Regions from separate parts of the Enterobacter chuandaensis genome, predicted to be linked through region 2. Evidence: predicted binding sites of a transcription regulator. Region 2 holds the regulator's gene; each other region holds the start of a gene.
The links. Region 2 encodes CRP, which controls carbon source genes, mostly activating them, when cyclic AMP is high. Its sites were predicted from a motif close to ATGTGANNNNNNTCACAT; they were not measured.
Positions count from the first base shown of each region.

Region 1: the regulator CRP is predicted to act here: its motif matches at 1,297-1,314, upstream of msrB (peptide-methionine (R)-S-oxide reductase MsrB).
Region 3: the regulator CRP is predicted to act here: its motif matches at 2,413-2,430, upstream of rhaS (HTH-type transcriptional activator RhaS).
Region 4: the regulator CRP is predicted to act here: its motif matches at 1,047-1,064, upstream of ydfZ (putative selenium delivery protein YdfZ).

Region 1 covers NZ_CP097173.1:1,955,377-1,959,909, reverse strand. The annotation lists gene MX657_RS09560 (glycoside hydrolase family 18 protein) at 1-401, shown strand, start outside; gene MX657_RS09555 (YeaC family protein) at 452-724, opposite strand; gene msrB (peptide-methionine (R)-S-oxide reductase MsrB) at 766-1,179, opposite strand; gene gapA (glyceraldehyde-3-phosphate dehydrogenase) at 1,521-2,516, shown strand; gene MX657_RS09540 (D-hexose-6-phosphate mutarotase) at 2,592-3,476, shown strand; gene MX657_RS09535 (MipA/OmpV family protein) at 3,556-4,302, opposite strand.
Region 2 covers NZ_CP097173.1:4,238,978-4,243,510, forward strand. The annotation lists gene MX657_RS20495 (phosphoribulokinase) at 1-628, shown strand, start outside; gene MX657_RS20500 (OsmC family protein) at 716-1,120, opposite strand; gene crp (cAMP-activated global transcriptional regulator CRP) at 1,432-2,064, shown strand; gene MX657_RS20510 (YccS/YhfK family putative transporter) at 2,122-4,209, shown strand; gene argD (bifunctional acetylornithine/succinyldiaminopimelate transaminase) at 4,206-4,533, opposite strand, start outside.
Region 3 covers NZ_CP097173.1:4,561,484-4,566,016, reverse strand. The annotation lists gene rhaA (L-rhamnose isomerase) at 1-791, opposite strand, end outside; gene rhaB (rhamnulokinase) at 788-2,257, opposite strand; gene rhaS (HTH-type transcriptional activator RhaS) at 2,559-3,395, shown strand; gene rhaR (HTH-type transcriptional activator RhaR) at 3,469-4,317, shown strand; gene rhaT (L-rhamnose/proton symporter RhaT) at 4,318-4,533, opposite strand, start outside.
Region 4 covers NZ_CP097173.1:2,214,062-2,218,594, reverse strand. The annotation lists gene MX657_RS10840 (GntR family transcriptional regulator) at 1-410, shown strand, start outside; gene MX657_RS10835 (universal stress protein) at 444-875, opposite strand; gene ydfZ (putative selenium delivery protein YdfZ) at 1,162-1,365, shown strand; gene MX657_RS10825 (mannitol dehydrogenase family protein) at 1,409-2,872, opposite strand; gene MX657_RS10820 (MFS transporter) at 3,094-4,461, opposite strand.

The DNA.
Region 1 (4,533 bases), 2.3 Mb from region 2:
AACCGGGCATTGACTGGAGCCAGCCAGACGCGCAAAAAAATCCGGTTACCCAGCCCTACTTTGGACCGCAGGAGATCGGCCTGTTTAAGTCGCTCGGCTATGATCTGACCAAAGATACCTACGTGAAGTACAACGATATCGTGAAGAAGCTGCTGAACGATCCGCAGAAACGCTTTACCGAGCACTGGGATGACCAGGCGAAGGTACCGTGGCTGTCGGTGAAGGGTGCCGATGACAATGCGCTGTTTGCGATTTCCTATGAGAACCCGCGTTCCGTTGCGATCAAAGCGGACTACATCAAGGAGAAAGGTCTCGCCGGGGCGATGTTCTGGGAGTATGGTGCGGACGACAATAATCAGTTAGCGAAACAGCTGGCGGAGTCGCTCGGGATTAAGCACTAAGTTGTATGTGCCGGGTGGCGCTTGCGCTTACCCGGCCTGCACGGAGAGCGTTATTTGAAGGTCGCAATCGGCTTCGGCGTGATGCCAAAATCTTCCTTCAGTTCGCGCTTGCTCTTCATCACCATCTGACCGTTGGTGTCGATAGTCATGTGCTGCGCGTCGATGTTATTGCGCGCTTGCCACAGCATTACCAGCTGCAGACTGTTTTCTTTTTGCTCAGGTGTGAGCGCCACACCGTCCGGCCATTTTCCCAGCTCAACGGCGGTTACCAGACGCTGATAAACTTCCGGGGTCATCCCGTTAATCATGTCATCGATATTCACGATCTCTCCTTTTCAAAGGAATAATTTGCTGAATCGTTTTTTCAACCTTTAATCTGGTCGCCGTTTTCATCATCGCTGAAGCTCATTGAGGCTGAGTTCACGCAGAAACGCTCGCCCGTTGGCTGAGGACCATCCGGGAAGACGTGCCCCAGGTGCGCGTCGCAGTTGCCACAGCGAATTTCGGTACGCACCATACCGTGCGACGAGTCGGTTAGATAGCGGATTGCATCGTCGCTCACCGGCTCGTAAAAGCTCGGCCAGCCGCAGCCGGAGTCGTATTTCGTTTGGGAATTGAACAGCGGAGCATCACAGACCAGGCAGTGATAGACGCCGTCTCGCTTGTTGTGCAGCAAACGCCCGGTAAATGGCGGCTCCGTGCCGTGATTCTGCGTCACGTAAAACTGCATTTCTGTGAGGTTTTTTTTCAAATCGTCAGGGTTACGTTGGTTCGACATATGCTTACATCTCGCTGTAGAAACAGACATCTTTTAACCCGGATTCTAACAAAACATTAACACCCTTGCGTGCACTTTTGTTCTAAACTTATGTGTCGCGAAAAGGCGGTCAGGCAATTGTGATCATGTTCACATTTTTATCCTGCGAGGACTTTAAAATTCCGGGCGCAGCCCCCATGTGGTTGCAAGCTCAAAGGGAAAGTGAGGCGAGTCAGTCGCACAAACGTTAGTCACAGGATTGATTTGTCGCAATGATTGACACGATTCCGCTTGACGCTGCGTAAGGTTTTTGTAATTTTACAGGCAACCTTTTATTCACTAACAAATAGCTGGTGGAATATATGACTATCAAAGTAGGTATCAACGGTTTTGGCCGTATCGGCCGTATTGTTTTCCGTGCTGCTCAGAAACGTTCTGACATCGAAATCGTTGGTATCAACGATCTCCTGGACGCTGAATACATGGCGTACATGCTGAAGTACGACTCAACTCACGGTCGTTTCGACGGCACCGTTGAAGTGAAAGACGGCCACCTGGTTGTTAACGGCAAAACCATCCGCGTTACTGCTGAGAAAGACCCAGCTAACCTGAAATGGAACGAAATCGGTGTTGACGTTGTTGCTGAAGCAACCGGTATCTTCCTGACCGACGAAACTGCACGTAAACACATCACTGCGGGCGCGAAGAAAGTTGTTCTGACTGGTCCATCCAAAGACAACACCCCAATGTTCGTTCGTGGTGCAAACTTCGAAACTTACGCTGGCCAGGACATCGTTTCTAACGCATCCTGCACCACCAACTGCCTGGCACCGCTGGCTAAAGTTATCAACGACAACTTCGGCATCATCGAAGGTCTGATGACTACCGTTCACGCGACCACCGCTACTCAGAAAACCGTTGACGGCCCGTCTCACAAAGACTGGCGCGGCGGCCGTGGCGCGGCTCAGAACATCATCCCATCCTCTACCGGTGCTGCTAAAGCTGTAGGTAAAGTACTGCCAGAACTGAATGGCAAACTGACTGGTATGGCGTTCCGCGTTCCAACTCCTAACGTATCCGTTGTTGACCTGACCGTTCGTCTGGAAAAAGCTGCTTCTTATGAAGAAATTAAGAAAGCGATCAAAGCTGCTTCCGAAGGCGCAATGAAAGGCGTTCTGGGCTACACCGAAGACGACGTTGTATCTACCGATTTCAACGGCGAAGTGTGCACTTCCGTGTTCGATGCTAAAGCAGGTATCGCACTGAACGACAACTTCGTGAAACTGGTTTCCTGGTACGACAACGAAACTGGCTACTCTAACAAAGTACTGGACCTGATCGCTCACATCTCCAAATAAGTTGAGATGAGTGCTTGATCCAAAAAGGCGACTTCGGTCGCCTTTTTTATTGTTTTTTAGACAGAGGATTGCTTAATGATTAATAAAATTTTTGCACTTCCGGTAGTCGAACAACTTACCCCTGTGCTCTCCCGCCGTCAGATTGACGGTGCCGATATTATCGTGGTTGACCACCCGCGCGTTAAAGCCTCCGTGGCGCTGAACGGCGCGCACCTGCTCTCCTGGAAACCGGAAGGCGAAGCGGAAGCGCTGTGGCTGAGCGACGCCACCTCGTTTAAAAAAGGGGATGCGATTCGCGGCGGCGTGCCAATCTGCTGGCCATGGTTTGGTCCGTCCGCACAGCCGGGTTTACCTTCGCACGGTTTCGCCCGTAACCAGCAGTGGACGCTGAAAGCGCACAACGAAGACGACAACGGTGCGGTACTCACCTTTGAACTGAAGGCCAATGATGAAACTCGTGCCCTGTGGCCGCACGATTTCACCCTGTACGCCCGTTTCAAGCTGGGTCAAACCTGTGAGATTGAGCTGGAAGCCCACGGCGAGTTCGAAACGACCTCTGCCCTGCACACCTACTTCAATGTGGGTGACATCAGCGCAGTGAAGGTGAGCGGCCTGGGTGATACCTTTATAGATAAAGTCGATAACGCGAAGGAAGGCAAACTGAGCGACGGCGTTCAGACTTTCCCCGACCGTACCGATCGCGTCTATCTGCACCCGGAAGCGTGCAGCGTCATTCACGACAGCGCTCTCAACCGCAGAATTGAAGTGGTTCACCAGCATCACAGCAACGTGGTGGGCTGGAACCCGGGCCCTGCCCTGTCCGTAAGCATGGCCGACGTGCCTGACGACGGCTATAAAACTTTTGTCTGCGTGGAAACCGCCTGCGTGAGCGCCCCGCAGAAAGCGAGTGAAGAAAAACCGTCTCGTTTAGGGCAAACGATCCGCATCGTTAAGCGATAACATCGCTGCACCACATTAAAGCAAACGGGGCGCATAGCGCCCCGTTTTGATGCATGGATTGCACTGTATTAATGCGCAATCAGAACTTGTAGCTCACACCCACAGAGAAGATGCCAGCCCAGGACTTATCGACCATCGGGCTATCTTTCACTTCATCACTCAGACGCTCATAACGGCCAGTACCGTAGACGCTCCAGTCGCCGAGGAAGTTATAGCTCGCGGTCAGCTCCAGGTAAGGATCCCAGCCGTCATCCGCGCTGTAGCTTTTCAGACCACTGCGGCGGGACTCGTTTTTAGAGACGCCGTAGTAGTAGTCGTTATAGTTTTCACTGTTGTACTGCACGCCAATACCCGGCGTCAGGGTGAGCCCACCGTTGGTATAGCGATACAACCAGGCCAGATCCCAGATAAAGCCGTTGCTGTTATCCAGCGTGTCACCCGCCAGGGCCGTACGCAGGAAGCCATACTGGGTGTTATGGACATAGGAAAGCCCGGCCATCATGGAGCTTTTACGCTTGTCGAGTTGACGAAGCGCGTGGCTATCGCTGTCGCCTGGCTTGAAGTGCGTTGGATCGTAGTAAGCCATGATGGAGAGCTTGTCGGCGGTATCGTTCCACAGATAGTAGCCGCCGCCGAGACCGCGGAACCAGAAGTTATCGCCTTCATAGGTGACAACGGGAACGGGATACACATCACGGTCATACTGCTTGTATGGGCTGTTAATCACGCCAACGCCCGCGCCAACCGTCCACTGACTTTCCGCCTGAGCGGTGCTAACTGCGGTCGCGGCAAGGATGCCCAATGCCAGAAGTTTGAGTTTGGTCACAATCCATTCTTTCCTGTAGTCAAATAATCAGCGGGTGAAGTGTAACCGCCATTCCCGTACATCCCAAAATTTTTTGCCTGCTAATCAGTCTGATTAACCCGTTATTTTTCACTTTTCAGATGACAGCCCGCTTTCATTTATATGACCAGTGAATGAAAAACGCGCTTAAGCCTTATAACTCAGGTGGAAATTTTTGGATGAGTTATTGATATGTCATTGAAATTAGATTTT
Region 2 (4,533 bases):
GACATTCCGTGAATACGGACAGAGCGGCACCGGGCAGTCCCGCAAGTATCTGCACACCTACGACGAAGCCGTACCCTGGAACCAGGTTCCAGGCACCTTTACCCCCTGGCAACCGCTGCCGGAACCAACCGACGTGCTGTTTTATGAAGGATTGCACGGTGGTGTGGTTACGCCTCAGCACGACGTGGCGCGGCACGTGGATCTGCTGGTCGGCGTGGTCCCAATTGTTAACCTGGAGTGGATCCAGAAGCTGACGCGTGACATGAGCGAGCGCGGCCATTCGCGCGAGGCGGTAATGGACTCGGTGGTGCGTTCCATGGAAGACTACATCAACTACCTCACGCCGCAGTTCTCCCGCACCCACATTAACTTCCAGCGCGTGCCGACGGTGGACACCTCCAACCCGTTTGCCGCCAAAAGTATCCCGTCTCTGGATGAGAGCTTTGTGGTGATCCATTTCCGTAATCTTGAAGGCATTGATTACCCCTGGCTGCTGGCGATGCTGCAGGGCTCGTTTATTTCGCACATGAATACGTTAGTGGTACCGGGCGGGAAAATGGGGCTGGCGATGGAGCTCATCATGACGCCGCTGGTGGAGCGGCTGATGGAAGGGAAGCAGATCGCGTAACATCTGTTGCCGGATGGCGCTTCGCTTATCCGGCCTACGTTCGTGCAGTTGTAGGCCCGGTAAGCGCAGCGCCACCGGGCTTTGTTTTTAAGCCTCGATCACTTCATACGAATGCGTGATTTTTACCGCTTTCTCCAGCATTAACGCCACAGAGCAGTATTTCTCCGCAGAAAGATCCACCGCACGTGAAACCGCCGCGTCTTTCAGTTCTTTGCCGGTGACGATAAAGTGCAGATTAATATGGGTGAACAGGCGTGGCGCCTCTTCGCGACGTTCTGAGGTGAGTTTAACCTCGCAATCCGTCACGTCATGACGACCTTTTTGCAGAATCGACACCACGTCAATCGCGCTGCATCCGCCTGCCGCCATCAGCACCATTTCCATTGGGCTAGGGGCTTTATCGCCGGAGTTACCATCCATCAAAACCTGGTGCCCTGATGCGGACTCGCCCAGGAACGTTAAACCTTCAACCCACTTCACGCGCGCTTGCATATTCATTAACTCCAACGTTGCATTTTTGGTGACAGATTACGCGCACGTTACATTTCTCGCAATGGAAGGCGACCTGCATCATGCTGAAGCGAGACACCAGGAGACACGCGGCGAAAGCTATGCTAAAACACTCAGGATGCTACAGTAATACATTGACGTTACACATGTATGCAGAGGACATCAAACTTTACTGGCTGCGAAACGTTACGACAGCCGACTTCCCAGGGTATGGGTAAGAATTCGATTGCAACCCCAGAGTCCGGATGCATCTGATGACTCTGGTGACAGCTTATAACAGAGGATAACAGCGCATGGTGCTTGGCAAACCGCAAACAGACCCGACTCTCGAATGGTTCTTGTCTCATTGCCACATTCATAAGTACCCATCGAAGAGCACGCTGATTCACCAGGGTGAAAAAGCGGAAACGTTGTATTACATCGTCAAAGGCTCGGTGGCAGTGCTGATCAAAGATGAGGAAGGCAAAGAGATGATCCTTTCTTATCTGAACCAGGGCGATTTTATCGGTGAACTGGGCCTGTTTGAAGAAGGCCAGGAACGTAGCGCCTGGGTTCGTGCAAAGACAGCATGTGAAGTGGCTGAAATTTCCTACAAGAAATTCCGTCAGCTGATTCAGGTTAACCCTGACATCCTGATGCGTCTTTCTTCCCAGATGGCGCGCCGTCTGCAGGTGACGTCAGAGAAAGTGGGTAACCTCGCCTTCCTGGACGTGACCGGCCGCATCGCGCAGACCCTTCTGAACCTGGCGAAACAGCCAGACGCGATGACCCACCCTGACGGCATGCAAATTAAAATTACCCGTCAGGAAATTGGTCAGATCGTCGGTTGCTCCCGCGAAACAGTGGGCCGTATTCTGAAAATGCTGGAAGATCAAAACCTGATCTCCGCCCACGGTAAAACCATCGTGGTTTACGGAACCCGTTAATCCCGGTCAAACGGCGTGTCATCGTAAGGTGTCACGCCGTTTTTGTCTCTATTCCCCATGTGGCGCAGGCTGATCTATCACCCGGAAGTTAACTACGCACTGCGACAAACGCTGGTGCTGTGTCTTCCCGTGGCCGTGGGCCTGATCCTCGGACATCTTCAGCAGGGTCTGCTGTTTTCCCTCGTCCCCGCCTGCTGCAACATTGCCGGTCTGGACACGCCGCATAAACGCTTTTTCAAACGCCTGATTATCGGTGGCAGCCTGTTTGCTGGCTGTAGCCTTGCCGTCCAGCTTTTACTGGCCCGCGACATTCCGCTGCCGCTGATCCTGTCCGTGCTGGCCATGACCCTCGGCGTCACCGCCGAAATCAGCTCGCTGCACGCCCGTCTGCTTCCCGCGTCACTCATTGCGGCCATCTTCACCCTGAGCCTCGCCGGAAATATGCCCGTGTGGGAGCCGCTGCTGATCTACGCCCTCGGCACGCTGTGGTACGGGCTGTTTAACTGGTTCTGGTTCTGGCTGTGGCGTGAACAGCCGCTGCGCGAATCCCTGAGCCTGCTCTACCGCCAACTGGCCGATTATTGCGAAGCGAAATATACCCTGCTTACCCAGCACACTGACCCGGAAAAATCGCTGCCGCCGCTGCTTGCGCGCCAGCAAAAGGTGGTAGACCTGATAAGCCAGTGCTATCAGCAGCTGCACATGCTTGCCGCCAACAAAAATCACGAATACAAACGGCTGCTGCGCACCTTCCAGGTCGGGCTCGATTTGCAGGAGCATATTTCCGTAAGCCTGCATCATCCGCAGGAGGTGCAAAAGCTGGTTGAGCGCAGCCATGCCGAAGCGGTGATCCGCTGGAACGCGCAGACCGTCTCCGCGCGCCTGCGGGTGCTGGCAGATGATATTCTCTACCACCGCTACCCCACGCGCTTTACCATGGACAAACAACTCGGCGCGCTGGAGAAAATTGCCCGCCAGCACCCGGAAAACCCGGTCGGCCAGTTCGCCGCCTGGCACTTCAGCCGCATCGCCCGCGTGCTGCGCACCCAGCGACCGCTTTATCCCCGCGACCTGATGGCGGATAAACAAAAACGTCTGCCGCTGCTGCCCGCCCTCAAAAGCTACCTGTCGCTGAAATCATCCGCCCTGCGCAACGCCGCAAGGATTAGCATCATGCTCAGCATCGCCAGCCTGATGGGAATGGCCCTGCACCTGCCGAAACCGTACTGGATCTTAATGACCGTGCTGTTTGTTACCCAGAACGGCTATGGCGCCACGCGGGTGCGCATTCTGCACCGGGCAGGCGGCACGATGGCGGGGCTGATCATTGCGGGCGTGACGCTGCACTTCCACGTACCCGAGGGCTATACCCTGGCGGGCATGCTGGCGATCACGCTGGTGAGCTATCTGATCATCCGTAAAAACTACGGCTGGGCGATGGTGGGCTTTACGGTGACGGCGGTATATACCCTGCAGCTGCTTACGCTTAACGGCGAACAGTTCATCGTTGCCCGGCTGATCGACACGCTGATTGGCTGCCTGATTGCCTTTGGCGGCATGGTCTGGCTGTGGCCGCAGTGGCAGAGCGGGCTGCTGAGGCAGAACGCCCACGACGCGCTGGAAGCTGACCAGCAGGCCATTCGTCTGATCCTGAGCGACGACCCGCAGCCTTCCCCGCTGGCTTACGAACGTATGAAGGTCAACCAGGCGCATAACGCCCTGTTTAACTCGCTGAATCAGGCGATGCAGGAGCCGGGCTTTAACGCGCATTATCTGGCGGACATGAAGCTGTGGGTGACGCACAGCCAGTTTATCGTCGAGCACATTAACGCCATGACCACGCTGGCGCGCGAGCACACGATGCTGACGCCGGATCTGGCGCAGCGCTATTTGCAGTCGTGTGAAATTGCGTTGCAGCGGTGTCAGCAGCGTCTGGAGTATGACGCGCCGGGTGAGTCGGGAGATTCGAACATTCTGGAAGCACCGGAGACGCTGACCCACGGGCCGATGAGCACCCTGGAGCAGCATTTGCAGCGCGTTCTGGGACATCTGAACACCATGCACACCATTTCGTCGGTGGCATGGCGTCAGCGCCCGCATCACGGCATTTGGTTAACGCGGCGGTTAAAACGCACCGAGTATTAGCTCTTTACGATCTTCTCAACCGCCGCAGCAAAGCGGGTTAACCCGTCTTCAATGTCTTTGTCTTCTACCACCAGCGACGGCGCAAAGCGCATCACGTCCGGCCCGGCATTGAGCACCATCACCCCTTCGTGGGCGGCTGCGTGCAGAAAATCGCGCGCGCGGCCTTTGTACTGCGGCTTCAGCTCCGCGCCAATCAGCAGCCCCATGCCGCGGATCTCGCTGAAGACGTCGTACTTATCGTTAATCTGCTGGAGATGCTGCACAAACAGCTCACGCTTTGCGCTGACGCCGTTTAGCACCTCAGGGGTGTTGATGATGTCGAAC
Region 3 (4,533 bases), 320 kb from region 2:
TGGAAGTGGCCTGCATCCAGGCACAGCGCGGTCTGGCGGCTGGTGGCATAACCCATGTAGAACTCGTTCGAGCCGACGGTGTAGCTTTCTGCGCCAATGCCGAACAGCTTGCTCTCCACCGCGTCGATGTGGTGCGTCGGGTCCAGCTTCTCGCTGATGGCTTCATCCAGCGCGGCCAGCAGGCGCTGGCGCGGGGCCAGACGGTCAACGGTGATGTCCTTCATGCCGTCCGGGATCCAGATATTCATCACCGACGGCGTGCCGAGCTGCTCGCCGAAATACGCCGAGACGCGGCGGCTGGCTTTGACATGGTCGATCCAGAACTGGCGGATTTCGTCGTTGGCGTGCGCAAGGGTAAACCCGTCGGCGCTCAGCGGGTGCGAGAAGCAGGACGGGTTAAAATCCAGACCCAGCCTGTTGGCTTTCGCCCACTCCACCCAGTTTTTAAAGTGCTCCGGTTTGATTGCGTTACGCGCCACCGGCTCGTCGGACTCCAGATAGATCGCGTGCAGGTTCAGGCGTTTTGGCCCCGGGATCAGGCTCAGCGCCAGTTCCAGATCCGCACGCAGTTCGGTGGCGTTGCGCGCTTTGCCCGGGTAGTTACCCGTTGCCTGAATGCCACCCGTCAGGGAACCGCCCGGATTCTCGAAACCGGCGACGTCATCACCCTGCCAGCAGTGCATGGAGACGGGCAGACGGTCGAGCTGGCGCAGCGCCTCTTCGACATCCACGCCGACGGCGGCGAAACGCTGTTTAGCCAGGTCCCAGGCTTGTTCAAGTTGAGTGGTCATGCGCAAAGCTCCTTAGTCAGTCGTTTTTGCTGAAACTGCGCCCGGTAGCGGGCAATGTCATGGCAGGGATTGGGGGTGAAGGTGGTCAGGCTGTTATTCGCCGTCACCACCGAACGGAAATCGTCAACGTTTGATAGTTCATCCAGCGTCATCAGCTGAATGCCGATGTTGCCGAGCGTGGAAGCCTCTACGGGGCCTGCCACCACGGTAATGCCGCAGGCATCGGCGCAGAGCTGGTTCAGCAGCTGGTTCTGGCAGCCGCCGCCCACGATGTGCAGCTGGGTGAACGGTTTACCGCGAAGGCTCGCCAGCTCGCTCAGGATGTCGGCATAGAGAAGGGCGAGGCTGTCAAAAATACAGCGCGCCAGCTCGGCGGGGCGGGAAGGTACCGGCTGCCCCGCGTCAAAACAGGCGGCCTGGATCTCAGCGCTCATGTGCACCGGGTTAATAAAGCGGTCGTCGTTCGGGTTAATCAGGAAGGTGCAGGCCTTCAGCTTTTCGGTTTCCGCAATAAGTGCGGGCAGGTCGGTGACGTTCTGCTCTTTCAGCACCCGCTGGAGCAGCCACAGGCCCATGATGTTCTTCAGCACGCGGTAGCGTCCTTCGGCACCGCCTTCGTTGGTGATATTGGCGGCCAGCGCGGCGTCGCTGGTGTAAGGCGTTTTGCTCTCAAAACCCATCAGCGACCAGGTGCCGGAGGAGAGATAGGCCGCGTCTTTGCTGGCGAGCGGCGAGGCAATGACCGCGCTTGCGGTGTCGTGACTGGCGACGGCGACAACGGGAATTTCATTCCCCTGCGGGCAAACCCACTGGCCGATGACATTGCCCGGATGGGTTGGCGCGCCGAACCAGGACGGCGAGGCGCCCGTCCATGCCAGCAGGTGTTCATCCCAGTTATCGGTGTTGATATTGACCAGCTGCGTGGTGGTGGCGTTGGTGTATTCCCAGTTCATGTTGCCGGTCAGACGATAGCCTAAGTAGTCCGGGATCAGTAGCGCATGCGCCACCTTTTCAATCAGTTCTGGCTGTTGCTCCACCAGCGCGCGCAGCTGGTACAGCGTGTTAAACGGCAGAAACTGAATGCCGCTGCGACCATAGATATTCTCTTTGCCAAGCTGCGCGATGGCGTGCGCCATCAGCCCATCGGTGCGGCTGTCGCGGTAGGAGACGGGCAGGCCTACGCGTTCGCCGTGACTGTCCAGCAGCACGTAATCCACGCCCCAGGTATCAATGCCGATACTGTCGATGCGGATACCGTCTTCGCAGACGTTGTGAAGTCCGGTGCGGATCTCCGCCTCCAGCGCATCGATATCCCAGGTCACAAAACCGTCCTGTTTTTGCAGACAATTGGCGAAACGGTGCATTTCGCGAAGCGTAAGGGTGTGCTGGTCACAATCCCAGGTGGCGAGCATTACACGGCCGCTGGATGCGCCTAAATCGACAGCCACACAATGGCGAAAAGTCATGGTCGGGTCCTTTCTTAAGTCATTAGCGAGGAGTGTAAGAAAGGGAAGAAATAGCCACCTTCTCGCCACTGACAGCCCAAATCTCGCGCTGGCAAGAAAGCAAAGGTGAACGTGAGGGAGTTCACAGTTTCCAGTAATGGCAGGGTTTGCAGGCAGTGTGACGCTGACCGCATTTCCCGATCTTTCCGCCTGTTTCTTGAAAAACCGACAGATTTTGCGCGGTTTGCTGTCAAAAATTTAAGGTGAGCGTGGAAGGCCTTAATTACTATTTTGAGAACTTTTCTCATTGGTGGGGGCCGTTATGACCGTACTGCACAGCGTCGATTTTTTTCCTTCGGGAGCTTCTCCGGTCGCGATTGAGCCACGGCTTCCTCAGGCTGCGTTCCCGGAGCATCATCATGATTTTCATGAAATTGTGATTGTTGAGCACGGAACGGGCATCCACGTGTTTAACGGTCAGCCGTATACCATCAGCGGCGGTACGGTGTGCTTCGTGCGCGATCACGACAGGCACCTGTATGAACATACCGACAACCTGTGTCTGACCAATGTGCTCTATCGTTCCCCGGATGCGTTCCAGTTTCTCTCCGGGCTGAATCAGCTGTTGCCGCAGGAGAAGGACGGCCACTACCCGTCGCACTGGCGGGTGAATCAATCCACGTTGCAGCAGGTGCGTCAGCTGGTGAGCCAGATGGAGCAGAGCGAGGACGGGCAGGAGACGCACGCTATTGCCACCCGCGAGCTGCTGTTTATGCAGCTGCTGGTACTGCTGCGCCGCAGCAGCCTGGTGGAAGGGCTGAAAAATAACGACGCGCGTCTGAATCAGCTGATGGCCTGGCTGGAAGATCATTTCGCTGAAGATGTCTGCTGGGAAACGCTGGCGGACGACTTTTCGCTCTCGCTGCGCACGCTGCATCGTCAGCTCAAGCAGCATACCGGGCTCACGCCGCAACGTTACCTCAATCGTCTGCGTCTGATCAAAGCGCGACACCTTTTACGGCATACCGACGAAAGCGTTACGGATATCGCCTATCGCTGCGGTTTCGGCGACAGTAACCACTTTTCGACGCTGTTTCGCCGGGAGTTTAGCTGGTCGCCGCGCGATATCCGTCAGGGCAAGGACGCGTTGCTTCAGTAACGCGAGGGCAATCACCGTTTTCAGGCCGCAAAAAAGCTAATAATGTCCGGTTATCCGCCGTAGAGGTTGTGGTGTGGCCGCTCAGTTAATTCTTCGCAAAGATGATTTTTTTTCCTCCGCGAGTCAGGCCGTCGCGGTGGCCGACCGTTACCCGCAAAATGTCTTTGCCGAGCATACCCACGAGTTCTGCGAGCTGGTGCTGGTGTGGCGCGGCAATGGCTTACACATCCTCAACGACCGGCCCTACCGCATCACGCGTGGAGACCTGTTTTACATTCGTGCTGAAGACAAGCACTCCTACGCCTCGGTTAACGATCTGGTGTTGCAGAACGTCATCTACTGCCCTGACAGGCTCAAGCTGAATGTCGACTGGGCGGGCAACATCTCGGGCTTTCCTGGTACCAGAGGCGAACCGCACTGGCGTTTAAGCAGCAGTGGTATGGCTCAGGTGCGCCAGACCATTTCCCAGCTGGAGCAGGAGAGCCAGAAGAGCGATCCGGTGGCAAACCAGATGTCGGAGCTGCTTTTCGCCCAGCTGGTTATGACCCTCAAACGTCATCGTTACGCCACGGATAATCCCTCCGCCACCACGCAGGAAGCGCTGCTGGATAAGCTGATCGCCCGGCTTGCGGGCAGCCTGAATAAAAGCTTTGTGCTGGAGAAATTCTGCGAGCAGGAGCAGTGCAGCGAGCGCGCGCTGCGCCAGCAGTTCCGCACTCAAACGGGGATGACGGTAAACCAGTATCTGCGCCAGCTGCGCATCTGCCACGCCCAGTATCTGTTACAGCACACGGAGCTGATGGTAAGTGAAGTGGCGATGCGCTGCGGCTTTGAGGACAGTAACTACTTTTCGGTGGTGTTTAACCGCGAGGTGGCGATGACGCCGGTTCAGTGGCGTCATCGCAGTCGAAAAGCAGCGTAATCAGTTCGCCATGCCGAGGCCGACGATATTGGCCGCAATGATAATCACCACGCAGCCCAGGCTCAATACGCCAACCGGACGGCGCCCGGCATTGTTCCACTCCTTCAGCACCAACCCAACCAGCCCGCCGCACAGCACGTAGAAGCTCATGTGCAGCATCCAGCTCATATAGTCATACTGCGGCGGAATGCTGGCGTGGCCCCAGGCGTAGAAAAA
Region 4 (4,533 bases), 2.0 Mb from region 2:
TTGAATGCGCGGTAGCGCGCCGTGCCGCAACGCTCGTCAACGACAACCAGTGTTACCTGCTGGAGCAGAACCTTCACCAGCAGCGCATTGCGATTGACCGTAAGCAGCTCAACGATTTCTTTCAGCTTGACGATGAATTCCACCAGAAGCTGGCGCAGATTGCAGATTGTCAGTTAGCCTGGGATACGATTGAAAACATCAAGGCCACCATTGACCGGGTGCGCTACATGAGCCTGGATCATGTATCACCGCCGGAAATGCTGCTCCGCCAGCATCATGATATTTTCAGCGCGCTTGAAAAACGCGACCCGGAAGGTGTGGAAAAAGCCATGACGCTCCATCTGCAGGAAATTAGCGAATCCGTGCAGCTTATTCGCCAGGAAAATAGCGAGTGGTTTAGCGAAGAGTAATTTTCGCCGCCCCTTTCGGGAGCGGCGAGATGATTAACGAACGACTAGCACCGGAATCGTGGCGTAACGCAGAATTGATTCCGCATTTGACCCCAGCAGATGGGTCGTAATGCCTGGATTTTTTGACCCGATGACGATCGCATCATATTCCCCTTCTCTGCTCAGCTTGATAATTTCATCGCGGACATTGCCAAAACGAACCAGAGAGTGAATATTCTCCGGGGCGATATCGAACAGTCTTTTTAACTCGTTCATTTTCTTTCCGGATTCTGCGGTCATATACTCTTCGAACTTTTTAATATCGGCGTTGAATCCGCGCAGCAGAGACCGACTGCTGGCAGGCAAAATGTTGACCAGGGTAATCGATGCGCCCTCAGCCTTCGCAAGGTTTGCCGCGTGGCGAACCGCTTTGTCGCTCAAATCCATTTCAAACACATCAACAGGCATCAAAATTTTCTTATACATAAGCCTGGCTCCTTATTCCGATGAAGGGTTATTTCCTGTATCCAGAATGGCATCGGCAATATAAACCAACCCTCAACGATCCCACCGCGAAACTATCAGCAATGGAAAATAAGTGTCTGCTTTGTAAATTGCTGTCGTGAACCGTCAGCGCGTCGCTGAATAAAGAAAAAAGTGTGAGTTTGATCAAAAACAAAAAAATGAAATGCAGACAGGCGTATTTATATGCCCCGTGAACGGCAAAACCTGAAATAGCGCCGTAACGACCGGTTAGAGAGGAGAAAATACCATGATGACATACGACCGTAACCGCAATGCAATCACCACCGGCAGCCGCGTCATGATCAGCGGCACAGGCAAAACGGGTGTGATTAAGGCGATCCACAGCGAAGGGCTTGATGCCGCGCAGGTGCGTCGTGGCAAAACGGTGGAAGTGGAAGGATGCGACGGTAAGTTCGAACCGATCGAGCTGATTCGCCTGGGTATGCACTAAACGTGCGCGTGTTATGCCGCCGCAAACGGCGGCATATCAGGGATTACAGGTGAGACACGCGTTCAGCCACCGCGGCCTTCGCCCCCCTCTGCAGTAACAACTCGTATGCGCTCATCACCGCCGCGACAAAGACGTTTTCCTGCGGCAGCTCTTTACCAAAGATAGCCTCAATGCCGAGCAGCGCCTTAACCCGACTTTCCCCTTCCGCGCTCCCCTTCACCGCCGCCTGGATCGCCGCCAATTGCGGGTCGCTCACGTCAATGGCGTTACCCTGCTCGTCCACGCCGCCAACATAACGCATCCACCCTGCCACGCCCAGCGCAAGCAGCGGGAAAGGCTTCTGATGTACCAGGTGCCAGCGCACGGAATCGAGCATACGCTGTGGAAGCTTCTGGCTGCCGTCCATCGCGATTTGCCAGGTACGATGGCGCAGGGCCGGGTTGCTGTAGCGGGCAATCAAAAGATCGGCGTAGTGTTCTAAATCGACGCCTTTTACTTTTAGGGTCGGCGCCTGCTCGTTAAGCATCAACGCGCGAGCGGCGATGCGGTAGTTCTCATCTTCCATACAGTCGTTGATATGCGGGTAACCGGCCAGATAGCCAAGATACGCCAGGAACGAGTGGCTGCCGTTGAGCATCCGCAGCTTCATCTCTTCAAACGGAATGACGTCTGACACCAGCTCAGCCCCGGCTTTTTCCCACTCGGGACGCCCGGCCACAAAGTTATCTTCAATGACCCACTGGCGGAACGGCTCGCAGGCCACCGCTGCCGGGTCACGAACGCCGGTCAGCTGCGCGATTTTATCCAGCGTATCGGGAGTGACCGCCGGTACAATGCGATCCACCATGGTTGACGGGAAAGTGACGTTCGCGTCGATCCAGTCCGCCAGTTCACTGTCTACCGCCCGCGCGTAAGCGCAGGTTACGTTGCGCATGACGTGACCGTTTTCCGGCATGTTGTCGCAGGACATCACGCTGAACGCAGGCAGCCCCGCCGCTTTGCGTCGTGCCAGCGCTTCCACCACCACGCCCGGTGCGGATTTCGGCTGATGCGGATTTTTCAGGTCGGCGACGATGAAAGGATGATCGAGCATCAGTTGCCCGGTTGCCGGAGAGTGGCAGTAGCCTTTTTCGGTGATGGTCAGCGAAACGATCGCCACCTGCGGTTCACACATCGCCGCCAGCACGCTCTCCAGCCCATCGACCTGCGCATGCAGTGCTTTTTTGACCACGCCAACCACGCGGGATGTCCACGCATCGGCGGACATCTCCGCCACGGTGTAGAGGTTATCCTGCGCTTTCAGGTCGGCAATCTGCTGCTCGCCGCCAATCAGGTTAACCTCGCAGTAGCCCCAGTCGCTGCCGTGTTCCGCCGCAAGAATGTCGGCATACACCGCCTGATGCGCACGGTGAAATGCGCCAAACCCTAAATGAACAATGCGTGCATTAAGGCTGCTGCGATCGTACTGAGGAAGCGTCGCTTTCGCCTGTAATAACCGGTTTTCCATGATTAAGACTCGTTAATTAGAAAGCTGTGAATCACGGCCGCGCTATTCAAGCGCGGCCGTGCCTGCTGACTACACCAACTAGAATGGCAGTTGGGGTGAAAAAATAACTGCCATCAACCATACTGATACTGCCGTTTGTGTTTTTGATTTATATTAACTTTTGCTCAAGTGGTGTGACATAAACAAAAAGTTGTGTGATAAGTCACGCGAGATATAAACCGTTAGCGCCGCGTGGAGACCGCACCGTAAGCCACGCTCTCTTTTGGCGCGGCCTCCGCAGCATCTTCCGCCGCGCTGAGGTCACGGTCGCGCACTTCCGGCATCAGGATCGCCGAGACCAGCCCAATCACAGAATAGGCCACCAGCATGGCAACAATCGGCCACCAGGAACCTGTCATGTTGCAGAAGATCCCCGCCAGTACCGGACCAAAGCCCACCGCCACCAGACCGCCCGCCTCTTTGGAGATAGCCATACGGGTAAAGCGGTTCCGCGAGCCAAACATCTCCGCCATGGTGATATTTTCCAGGGCAAACAGCCCCAGGACGGCGAAGTTATGGATAACGATGATGCAGAGCATGATCGTCCCGGGTGCATAGCTTTTATCGACGATGATCGACAGCATCGGGTACGCCAGAATGATGGCGGAGATATTAAGGATGATGTACGGCACCCGGCGGCCTACTTTGTCGGAAAGCCAGCCCAGCAGCGGGATGGAGATAAACCCGAGAATGGAGCTTATCATCAGCGCGTCGGTCGGAATGGCCTTATCAAACAGCAGCGTCTGGACCAGATAACCGGCAAGGAACGTCTGGATCAGACCCGAGTTGCCCGCCTGACCGAAACGCAGACCGGTCGCCAGCCAGAAGGATTTGCTTTTTACCATTGAACCCAGCGAGGTGTCCGGCTGCGCTGTTTGTGCATCGTTCACCTTCTCAAAGACCGGGCTCTCCTTGAGGTTCATTCGCAGCCAGATGGCGAAGATCATCACCACGACGCTGGCGAGGAACGGCACGCGCCAGCCCCAGGCGAGCAGCTGTTCACGGTCAAGGGCGAAGAACATGATGGCCCAGATCGCCGTTGCGCTTAGCGTCCCGCAGTTAGTCCCCATCGCTACCAGCGAGGAGATGATGCCGCGCTTCCCTTTCGGGGCGTACTCCGCCAGCATGGTCCCAGCCCCGGAGATCTCCGCCCCGGCGCCCAGCCCCTGAATAATACGCAGCGTCACCAGCAGTACGGGGGCAAAAATGCCGATCTGCGCGTAGGTTGGCAGCACGCCAATCAGCGTGGTGCAGATACCCATCATAGTGATGGTGATAAACAGCACTTTTTTACGGCCAATGCTGTCGCCCATTCTGCCGAAGATAAAGGCCCCGACAATACGCGCGATGTACCCTGCGCCGTAGGTCCCCATCGCGAGGATCAGCGCCATCGCGGCCGACTGTTCCGGGAAGAAGATTTCATGAAATACCAGTGCCGCCCCCAGCGAGTAGAGCTGGAAATCCATAAATTCCAGCGCGGTGCCCAGCCAGCCGGAGACGGCGGCTTTCACCAGATCGGAGGTGGTTCTTTGAGGTTGTGCTTGCGTCATAATGGCTATCTCTAAAAGGTAAGATGCGTACCACTGAGAGCCCGTCTTCGCGGGCTCTTAACCGCGTGTAGG